2 regions of the Pantoea sp. R13S299 genome follow, and region 1 is predicted to be linked to the other one. Evidence: predicted binding sites of a transcription regulator. Region 1 holds the regulator's gene; the other holds the start of a gene.

What was found. Region 1 encodes PhoB, which activates phosphate uptake and scavenging genes when phosphate is short. Its sites were predicted from a motif close to CTGTCATAAAACTGNCNNAT; they were not measured.
Region 2: the regulator PhoB is predicted to act here: its motif matches at 2,782-2,801, upstream of glpT (glycerol-3-phosphate transporter).

The regions. Positions count from the first base shown of each region.
Region 1 is NZ_JBLYEF010000001.1:97,494-102,518, forward strand. It holds gene ACN1CO_RS00495 (AAA family ATPase) at 1-206, opposite strand, end outside; gene sbcD (exonuclease subunit SbcD) at 203-1,402, opposite strand; gene phoB (phosphate response regulator transcription factor PhoB) at 1,600-2,289, shown strand; gene phoR (phosphate regulon sensor histidine kinase PhoR) at 2,304-3,617, shown strand; gene ACN1CO_RS00515 (PstS family phosphate ABC transporter substrate-binding protein) at 3,637-4,557, shown strand; gene ACN1CO_RS00520 (cobalamin-independent methionine synthase II family protein) at 4,722-5,025, shown strand, end outside.
Region 2 is NZ_JBLYEF010000006.1:24,947-29,971, reverse strand. It holds gene pldB (lysophospholipase L2) at 1-397, shown strand, start outside; gene yigL (sugar/pyridoxal phosphate phosphatase YigL) at 450-1,250, shown strand; gene glpT (glycerol-3-phosphate transporter) at 1,297-2,637, opposite strand; gene ACN1CO_RS20590 (carboxylate/amino acid/amine transporter) at 3,012-3,872, shown strand; gene ACN1CO_RS20585 (hypothetical protein) at 4,033-4,203, opposite strand; gene ACN1CO_RS20580 (DUF1456 family protein) at 4,382-4,864, opposite strand; gene metR (HTH-type transcriptional regulator MetR) at 4,948-5,025, opposite strand, start outside.

The sequences.
Region 1 (5,025 bases):
TTCTGGCTCTGGGAAATCGCGCCCAGACGTGGCGTCTGGTGATAGAGCGCCAGGCAGATGGCATCCAGCAGGGTAGTTTTACCGGCCCCGGTGGCGCCGGTTATCGCAAACAGGCCGTTGCTGGCAAAGGGTTCGGCGCGGAAGTCGATGAACCATTCACCGCGCAGGGCGTTGAGGTTTTTGAACCGTAGCGTGAGGATCTTCATTGGGTCTCTTCCATGGCGGCCAGCGTCTGGCGGAACAGGGTGGTCATCTCATCGATTTGCGCCGGTTGCAGCTCCTCATCCAGCGCCAGGCGGCGGGCAAAGACCTCCTCCACCTTCAGTTCACTCAGGGTTTCGTTGTCAAGCCGCGCCAGGCTCTGCTGCCGCTGTTCACGGCTGCGGCGCAACAGCAGGACTTCGACCGGCAGCGTGGCGGTCAGGGTTTCGACCTGGCGCTGCAGATCGCTGAGGTACTCCTGGGTGGTGACTTCGATGTCGAGCCAGGTCGGCTTCTCCTGCTCTGCTGTGCTGAAGGCGTTTAACTGCGCCGCAATCTGCGCCAGCGATCCTTTCAGCACCTGCATGGGTTGCGACTGAGGCACCACCAGCGGCGTGACCGATTGCAGGCCGCTGGCCGCCAGCTCCAGCAGGAAGACGCTCTTTTCCGTGCCCAGCTCATCAAAGCTCAGTGGAATCGGCGAGCCGCTGTAGCGGATATGCTCGCTGCCTGCGACGCGCTGGGCGCGGTGAATATGGCCCAGCGCAATATAGTCAGCCGCCGGAAAGGCACTGGCCGGGAAGGCATCCAGCGTGCCGATATAGATGTCACGCACCGAATCGCTCTGGCTGACGCCAACGGTGGTGAGATGGCCGGTGGCGATTATCGGCAGCGCATAGCCCAGCGCCTGGGCGGCGGCGAAACGCTGCTGATAGTGATGGGCGATCGCCTCCAGCAGGGAGGTTTGTTTATCGCGTCCCGACTGACCCGCCCGGCTGCGCAGGATATCGCGTGGTCGCAGATAGGGAATGGCGCACAGTAGCGCGCCCGGTTCGCCCTGACGGGTGTTGAGCAGCAGCACATCATCCTGCGCCTGCGGCGTGGCGATGACCCGGGTGTTGAGACAGGCGAGCAGCTCGCGCGATTCATTGAGCGTCGCCACGGAGTCGTGGTTGCCCGCCAGCACAATCAGCTGACAGCCGGTAGGCTGCAGCGCCACCACAAAGCGGTTAAACATCTCGCGGGCGTAGCTAGGCGGCGTGCCGGTATCAAACAGATCGCCTGCAATAATCAATGCATCTACCTGATGCTGTTCAATCTGGATCAACAGCCAGTCGAGAAACGCCTGATGTTCGGCTGCCCGACTTTTGTTGTAGAAGAACTGCCCCAGATGCCAGTCCGCAGTATGAATGATGCGCATGATGAGTCCCTGCCGTTGTGATTCGCCCGGCGATTATACTGGCTCTGCAGCCAAAGCAAAAAATTGTCGCTGCGCTGTCATAAATGATTACCAACGGCGTTACAGGCAGGTTATGTTTTTCATAAAAGTGTCACAAATCTGACGCATAATGGCGCCGCGAATCTCAGTGACAGCCGTCATAATCAGCAGGAGTAATAATGGCTAAGCGCATTTTGGTTGTGGAGGATGAAGCCCCCATCCGTGAAATGTTGTGTTTTGTTCTGGAGCAGAACGACTATCAGCCAATCGAGGCGGAAGATTATGACAGCGCCGTTGGCAAGCTGATTGAACCCTGGCCCGATCTGATTTTACTGGACTGGATGTTACCCGGAGGCAGCGGTATTCAGTTTATCAAACATCTGAAACGTGAGGCGATGACCCGCGATATTCCGGTGATGATGCTCACCGCACGCGGTGAAGAGGAAGATCGGGTGCGTGGCCTGGAAGTGGGCGCCGACGATTACATTACCAAGCCGTTTTCACCCAAAGAGCTGATGGCGCGGATTAAAGCGGTAATGCGCCGTATTTCACCGATGGCGGTGGAAGAGGTGATTGAGATGCAGGGACTGAGTCTGGATCCCTCTTCACATCGCGTGATGTCCGAAACCACGCCGCTGGAGATGGGCCCCACCGAATATAAGCTGCTGCACTTCTTTATGACGCACCCGGAGCGCGTGTACAGCCGCGAACAGCTGCTGAACCACGTCTGGGGCACCAATGTGTATGTGGAAGATCGTACAGTCGATGTTCACATTCGCCGTTTACGTAAAGCGCTGGAAGTCTCCGGCCACGATCGCATGGTACAAACCGTCCGTGGAACAGGGTATCGTTTCTCTGCCCGCTACTAAACGGAGCCTTTACCGTGCTGGAACGCCTCTCCTGGAAGAGATTACTGACAGAACTGCTGCTGGCCTGTCTGCCTGCGGCGCTGCTGGGCCTGCTGTTTGGCGGTTTGCCCTGGTGGCTGCTGCTGAGCGTGGTCATGGTCCTGTTATGGCATTTCCACAATCTGATGCGGCTGTCGCACTGGCTGTGGCTCGACCGCACCATGACGCCGCCTGCCGGGCGTGCCAGCTGGGAGCCGCTGTTTTATGGTCTTTACCAGATGCAACTGCGCAACCGGCGGCGGCGGCGTGAACTCGGTAATCTGATTAAGCGTTTCCGCAGCGGCGCCGAGTCGCTGCCGGATGCGGTGATCCTGACCACGGAAGAGGGCACCATTTTCTGGTGTAACGGCCTGGCGCAGCAGCACCTGGGCCTGCGCTGGCCGGAAGATAATGGCCAGAACATCCTTAATCTGCTGCGTTATCCGGAGTTTTCCCGCTATCTGCGCCAGCGCGATTTCGACAAGCCGTTGACGCTGGTGCTGAACAACAAACTTCATATGGAATTTCGCGTCATGCCCTACAGCGAGGGGCAGTGGCTGCTGGTGGCGCGTGATGTGACGCAGATGCATCAGCTGGAAGGGGCACGTCGCAACTTCTTTGCCAACGTCAGCCATGAGTTACGCACGCCGCTCACGGTGCTGCAGGGCTATCTGGAGATGATGAACGATTCGGTGATGAGCGAGCCTTCGCGCAGTAAAGCGCTGCACACGATGTCGGAGCAGACGCGCCGTATGGACAGCCTGGTCAAACAGCTGCTGACGCTGTCGCGCATCGAAGCCGCACCGGCGATCGATCTGAAAGAGAAGGTTGATGTGCCGGTGATGCTCAAATTACTGCAGCATGAGGCGGCGACGCTGAGTGGCGGTCGTCACGATATCCATTTCCACACCGATCCCCATCTGAAAGTGTTTGGCAACGATGAACAGCTGCGTAGTGCCATCTCCAATCTGGTTTACAATGCGGTGAATCATACGCCGGACGGCACGCGGATCGATATCAGCTGGCTGCGCGGCAAACAAGGGGCTACTTTCCGGGTATGCGACAACGGGCCGGGTATCGCCTCAGAACATATTCCGCGTCTGACAGAGCGTTTCTACCGCGTCGATAAAGCACGTTCGCGCGCCACTGGCGGCAGCGGGCTGGGGCTGGCGATTGTGAAACATGCTCTGAGTCACCATAACGCGCGGCTCGATATCACCAGCGTACCGAATAAAGAGACCTGTTTTACCTTTACGCTGCCTGCGAGGTTGATTGTCAGCAGCGTGATGCAGGAGAATGCCGTTCATTAATCGCTGCCGGATCTCCCTGATGCGCCTCCTTGTTTTGTTGATCGTCTCTCTGCTGCCGGGTCTGGCTCTGGCCCAGCCCGGCACGCTCTCCGGCAATCTCAGCAGCGTGGGATCCGATACGCTCGGCTATCTGATGACCCTGTGGGGCGAAGATTTCAGTCGCCAGGCGCCGGGCGTGAATGTGCAGGTTCAGGCCTCCGGTTCTTCGACCGCGCCCACTGCCCTGGCGGCGGGCGCCGCACAGCTCGGGCCGATGAGCCGCCCGATGCAGGCCGATGAGCGGCAGGCTTTTGAGGCGCGCTACGGTTATCCGCCGCTGGCGGTGCCGGTGGCGATGGATGCGCTGGTGGTGGTAGTGAATCAGCGCAATCCGCTGCAGCAGATTGAACCGCGTCAGCTCGACGCCATCTTCTCCGTTACCCGCCTGTGTGGCGCGCACAGCGTGCCGCTGCGCTGGGGCGATCTCGGTTTAACCGGCGCGCAGTGGAATAAACGACCCATTCAGCGCTATGGCCGTAACTCCGCCTCCGGCACCTGGGGTTTCTTCAAGCAGCAGGTGCTGTGCAAAGGCGATTTCCGCAGCGACGTGGCGGAGTTTCCTGGGTCGGCCGCAGTGGTGCAGGCGGTGGCCGGTAATTCGCGCAGCATCGGCTACGCCAGTTTTGGCTTTCATCTGAGCGGCGTAAAAATGCTGGCGGTGAAGAACGATCAGGGCCAGGCGATTGTCCCGGATGCCGATGCTATCCGCAGCGGCCGCTATCCCTGGGCGCGTCCGCTCTATCTCTACGTTAATAAAGCGCCCGGCAAACCGCTGCCACCGCTGGTCGCTGCGTTTCTGCAGCAGGTGCTCTCTCCTCAAGGCCAGCGGCGGGTCAGCGAAGCGGGCTATCTGCCGCTCTCAGACAGCCAGATGGCACAGGCGCGTGCCGCGCTGCGTTAACCCCCGAAGTTGAATTTTTTTCATCATCGCTGAATTTTCTTCAGTTGCAGATGAACGCGGCTCATGACACTCTGTGTTCAGACATGTAGCCATCCAGATGGCTATTTATATCAGGATGCAATTATTTCCTGCCGTCATTACCGGCAGGAGAGACAGGAGTGATCATGCAAAGAGAAACCGCCCCGTTCCGTGCCGATACCGTTGGCAGCTTCCTGCGCCCCGCTGCGATTAAGCAGGCGCGCGAACAGTTTGCTGCCGGAGAGATTGATGCGGCTGCCCTGCAGCAGGTCGAAGATGATGCGATTCGCGAAGTGGTCGCGAAGCAGCGTGAAAATGGCCTGAAAGTGGTCACTGACGGCGAGTTTCGTCGTGGCTGGTGGCACTTCGATTTCTTCTATGGTCTTGACGGCGTCGAGAGTTATGAAGCGGAGCATGGCATCCAGTTTAATGGCGTGCAGACCAAAGCGC
Region 2 (5,025 bases), on a different contig from region 1:
ACGCTGGCGCGCGCATCCGTTTGGTATTAACCGGCTGACGCACAGCACCGAGCGTTACCGGCGAAACCTGCGTTTTTATGCGGACGATCCGGCGATTCGCGTGGGCGGGCCAACCTACCATTGGGTACGCGAAGGCATCCATGCGGGTCGCAACATCATCAGTCAGGCCGATAAGATCACCACGCCGCTGCTGCTGTTACAGGCCAGCGATGATCGGGTGGTCGACAATCGTTCACAGGACCTGTTTTGTGCCGCGATGGCCGCGGCGGGTCATCCGTGTGAGGGCAATAAGCCACGGGTGATCGAGGGTGCGCGTCATGAAATCCTGTTTGAAAAGGATGAGATGCGCGCCGAAGCACTCAATGCAGTGGTCGACTTTTTTTCATCGCACCACTGACGTAATTTATCCGACCGGTTTAAACCGGCAGAACCAGATACCCGAGGTTTTCATGTATCACATCGTTGCATCCGATCTGGATGGCACGCTGCTTTCCCCCGAACATCGTCTGACTCCTTTTGCGCGTGAAACGCTGCAGCAGCTGGTCGCGAAAGATATTCACTTTGTGTTCGCCACCGGCCGTCATCATATCGATGTCGGACAGATGCGCGACAGTCTGGCGATTCCGGCCTATATGATCACCTCAAACGGCGCACGCGTGCACAACGCAGAGGGCGAACTGGTGTTCAGTCATAATCTGGATGAGGATATCGCCAGCGATCTGTTTGGCCTGCAATATCATCACAGCGATATTCTGACGCACGTTTACCGCGACGATGAGTGGTTTGTCAGCCGTTCAAGCCCGGCTGAGCAGGACTATTTCCGCGAGTCGGTCTTCAACTATCAGGTCTATGAGCCGGGCCTGCTGCCAACCGATAACATCAGTAAGGTCTTCTTTACCTGCGAAAATCCCGAGCATCTGATTCCGATGGAGCAGGCGATTGAAGCGCGCTGGGGCGATCGGGTTAACGTCAGTTTCTCGCTGCCGACCTGTCTGGAAGTGATGGCGGGCGGCGTGTCGAAAGGGCATGCGCTGGAAGCAGTCGCGAAGACGCTAGGCCACACGCTGAAAAGCTGTATCGCCTTTGGCGATGGCATGAATGATGTGGAGATGCTGAGCATGGCGGGTAAGGGCTATATCATGCAGAATGCCCATCAGCGGTTGAAAGATACGCTGCCGGAGCTGGAGGTGATTGGTTCGAATGCTGATGATGCGGTGCCGCAGACGCTGCGCACGCTCTATCTGGCTTAAGCCGTTAGCGTAAAAAGGGCCGTTATCCGGCCCTTTTTTATTGCCGTCAGGCGAGGGTCTTTTTGTGTTTGTGTTCGCTGACCATCGTCAGTAACAGCAGAATAACCGCCAGCACACAGCCTGCAATCATCACTATGAAGCCGCCGTCCCAGCCGAAGTAATCGACGGTGTAACCGACAATGGCGCTGGCCGCGACCGATCCACCCAGGTAGCCGAACAGGCCGGTAAAGCCCGCCGCCGTTCCCGCCGCTTTTTTCGGTGCCAGCTCCAGCGCGTGCAGACCAATCAGCATCACCGGACCGTAGATCAGGAAGCCAATCACGATCATGCAGGCCATGTCGACGCCAGGATTGCCCGCCGGGTTGAGCCAGTAGATCACGGTCGCGATGGTCACCAGCGTCATAAAGAACACCCCGGTCGCACCGCGATTACCACGGAATACTTTGTCCGACATCCAGCCGCACAGCAGCGTTCCCGGAATCCCCGCATACTCATAGAGGAAGTAGGCCCACGACGATTTATCCAGCGTGAAGTGTTTTACTTCGCGCAGATAGGTCGGTGACCAGTCGAGGATGCCGTAGCGCAGCAGATAGACAAACACGTTAGCCAGCGCGATGTACCACAGCAGTTTGTTCGGCAACACATACTTCATGAAGATCTGTTTTGCCGTCAGCTCCTCTTCGTGGCTGGCATCGTAGTCAGGCGGATAGTCGTTTTTATACTCTTCAATCGGCGGCAGACCGCAGGATTGTGGCGTATCGCGCATCAGCGCAAAGGCCAGAATCGCAATGGCAATCGCGCCAAACGCTGGCATGTAGAGTGCCGCTTTCCAGTCGTTGAACCACGCCATACCGAGCAGGAACAGCAGAGGCGGAATGCCGCCGCCCACGTTATGGGCACAGTTCCAGACCGAGACGATCCTGCCGCGCTCTTTCTGTGACCACCAGTGAACCATGGTGCGCCCACAGGGTGGCCAGCCCATGCCCTGGAACCAGCCGCAGACAAACAGCAGCACGAACATCACCATGATGCTGGAGGTCGCCCAGGGGACGAATCCCATAATCAGCATTACTGCCGCAGCCAGAATCAGACCGGCCGGTAAGAAGACGCGCGGGTTTGAGCGGTCAGAGACCGAGCCCATGATGAATTTTGAAAAGCCGTAGGCAATGGAGATGCCGGACAGGGCAAAACCGAGATCGCCTCGTGAAAAACCCTGCTCCACCAGATAGGGCATGGCGAGTGCGAAGTTTTTTCTGACCAGGTAGTAGGCCGCATAACCAAAGAAGATCCCGATGAAAATTTGCCAGCGCAGACGACGGTAGAGCGGATCAACGTGATCCTCCGCCACCTGCGGCTGACGTGGTGCAGGTTTAAAAATGCTCAGCATCAGTGAGGCCCTCCAGGGCACATTATGATTTTTGATTCCCAGCAGGTTGGGGCAGAAAAGAGCAGAACAAAATGGACGCAGGATGTTCCATTTCGCGCAAAGAATAATGTTAGTTGCGCAACGTTACTGTGATGAATGACACATTTGTTACAGTTTTATTACAGTTGAGAGCGAAAGTGATCACGTGATGGATTATTTCGCGCATTTTATCTGGCTGAAAACCTATTCAGCCGCCAGTTATGTCAGGGAGTGTAAGCAGGCTATCCAGTGGTTATTCTGATCGCCTGGTTTGTAATCAGATGTCAACCAGATTTCACAGCCTGACGGCGGCACATTGTTTACACTGGCGGCCTGTTCATTTCGGGGTCGTCGCCGTGTTTTTATTAATCATTACCACCATCCTGTGGGCTTTTTCGTTCAGCCTGATTGGCGAATACCTTGCCGGGCAGGTGGACAGCTGGTTCTCTGTACTGATGCGTCTGGCGCTGGCTGCGCTGGTGTTTTTACCGTTCCTGCGCTGGCGTGGTCATCGTCCTTCAACGCTGCTGCTTTACATGCTGGTGGGGATGCTGCAGCTGGGTGTGATGTATCTGCTGAGCTTTGAAGCCTATCTCTACCTTAGCGTGTCGGAGTTCCTGCTGTTTACGGTGATGACGCCGCTCTATGTGACGCTGATTTACGATCTGATCAGCCGTCGTCCGCTGCGCATTGGCTATATCTTCAGTGCGCTACTGGCGGTGGCTGGCGCGGCCATTATTCGCTATGACAAAGTCAGCGATCATTTCTGGTTTGGTCTGCTGTTAGTGCAACTGGCAAACATCTGCTTTGCGGCAGGAATGGTGGGCTATAAGCGTCTGCAGGAGACCCGCCCGATGCCGCAGCACACGGCCTTCTCCTGGTTCTATCTGGGTGCGGTGTTGATTGCGGTGATCGCGTGGTGTGCCTGGGGCAATCCGCAGAAGCTGCCGACCACCTCACTACAGTGGGGCATTCTGGTCTGGCTGGGCGTCGCCGCTTCCGGTCTCGGCTATTTCATGTGGAACTACGGTGCAACGCAGGTCGATGCTGGCACGCTGGGCATTATGAATAACATGCACGTGCCCGCCGGGCTGCTGGTGAATCTGGCTATCTGGCAGGAGAAACCGCACTGGCCGAGCTTTATTGCGGGCGCGCTGGTGATCATCGCCTCGCTGTGGGTGCATAAGCGCTGGGTAGTGGGGCGCGGTCAGAAGTGACTTTGCTGGTGGTCGGGTGCGTTCTGCCCGCAGAAAGGGTCTGCAATTTAAAGACGGCGTAAAGTATGAGTTGCTTCTCTGCGATAGACACTCGACGCCGTGATCCGACACCAGCCTCTAATGAGCTGGACGGCCATTATCACTTACTTACTCTGTCTGGTTATCTCAGATAGGGTATCTTCATACCAAATAATCCATTAAGTACCCGGAATATTTTATTAACCAGCAGACTGTTTTTATTAACGGAGCTTAACTGCACGACTTCCGCGCTGGCACTTTCTGTTCCTGCACCGCTGGCCTGGCTTGTTTCAAAATGAGTTAATTCACGCATATTTCTTCCTGATTGAATGATTGAAAGTTAACCCGGCAAGGTGCGAATCAGGTATTGACTGCGCCCCACCAGAATCAATCATGCATCAGGAAACATTATGAAATAAATAGTAATATCTTTAAAGGCCTCGTTATGGGATCTCTGATCTTTCAGAAAAAAGATCGGCGCCGCCAGGCCTCTATTTATCGCGCGGGGCTTGTGACGGACGCTGAATCATCGCCAGCCCTTTCAGGAAGTTACGCAGAATCTGGTCGCCGCACTCGCGGTAGTTCTTATGATCGGGCTTGCGGAAAATCGCGCCGATTTCGGCCTGTGAAACGGTAAAATTCACGCGTTTCAGGACATCCGGGATGTCGGTGGTTTTCAGATCAAAAGCGATGCGCAGCTTTCTCATGAAGATGTTGTTAGTCATCCTGCGCTCAATCGATGGCGCGGGTGCATCTTCGCTTTTGCCACGACGGTAAAAGATCAGGCCATTCAGGAAATAACCCATCAGCACATCGGGGCAGGGACGGAACGCCGCATCGTCATCTTTTTTCAGCCACGCCTGAATATCCGCCACTGGCACGTCACATTGCGCCAGCTTAAAAATCTCCACCATTTTGGCATCGCTCAGGTTGAGCATGTAGCGCACGCTGCGCAGAATATCATTGTTAGTCATGGTGAGATCTTCTCATGGTCAGTCGACAGGCTGCGCATTATAGGGGATTTTGACCGCGTTCGCGCAGGTTTGTGTCCGCCGGATTACCGCTGTAATACCGTACCGGGCAGCGCGGCGTCGCGCACAAACGGCAGATGCTCACAGGCGTGCTGACGGGCAAA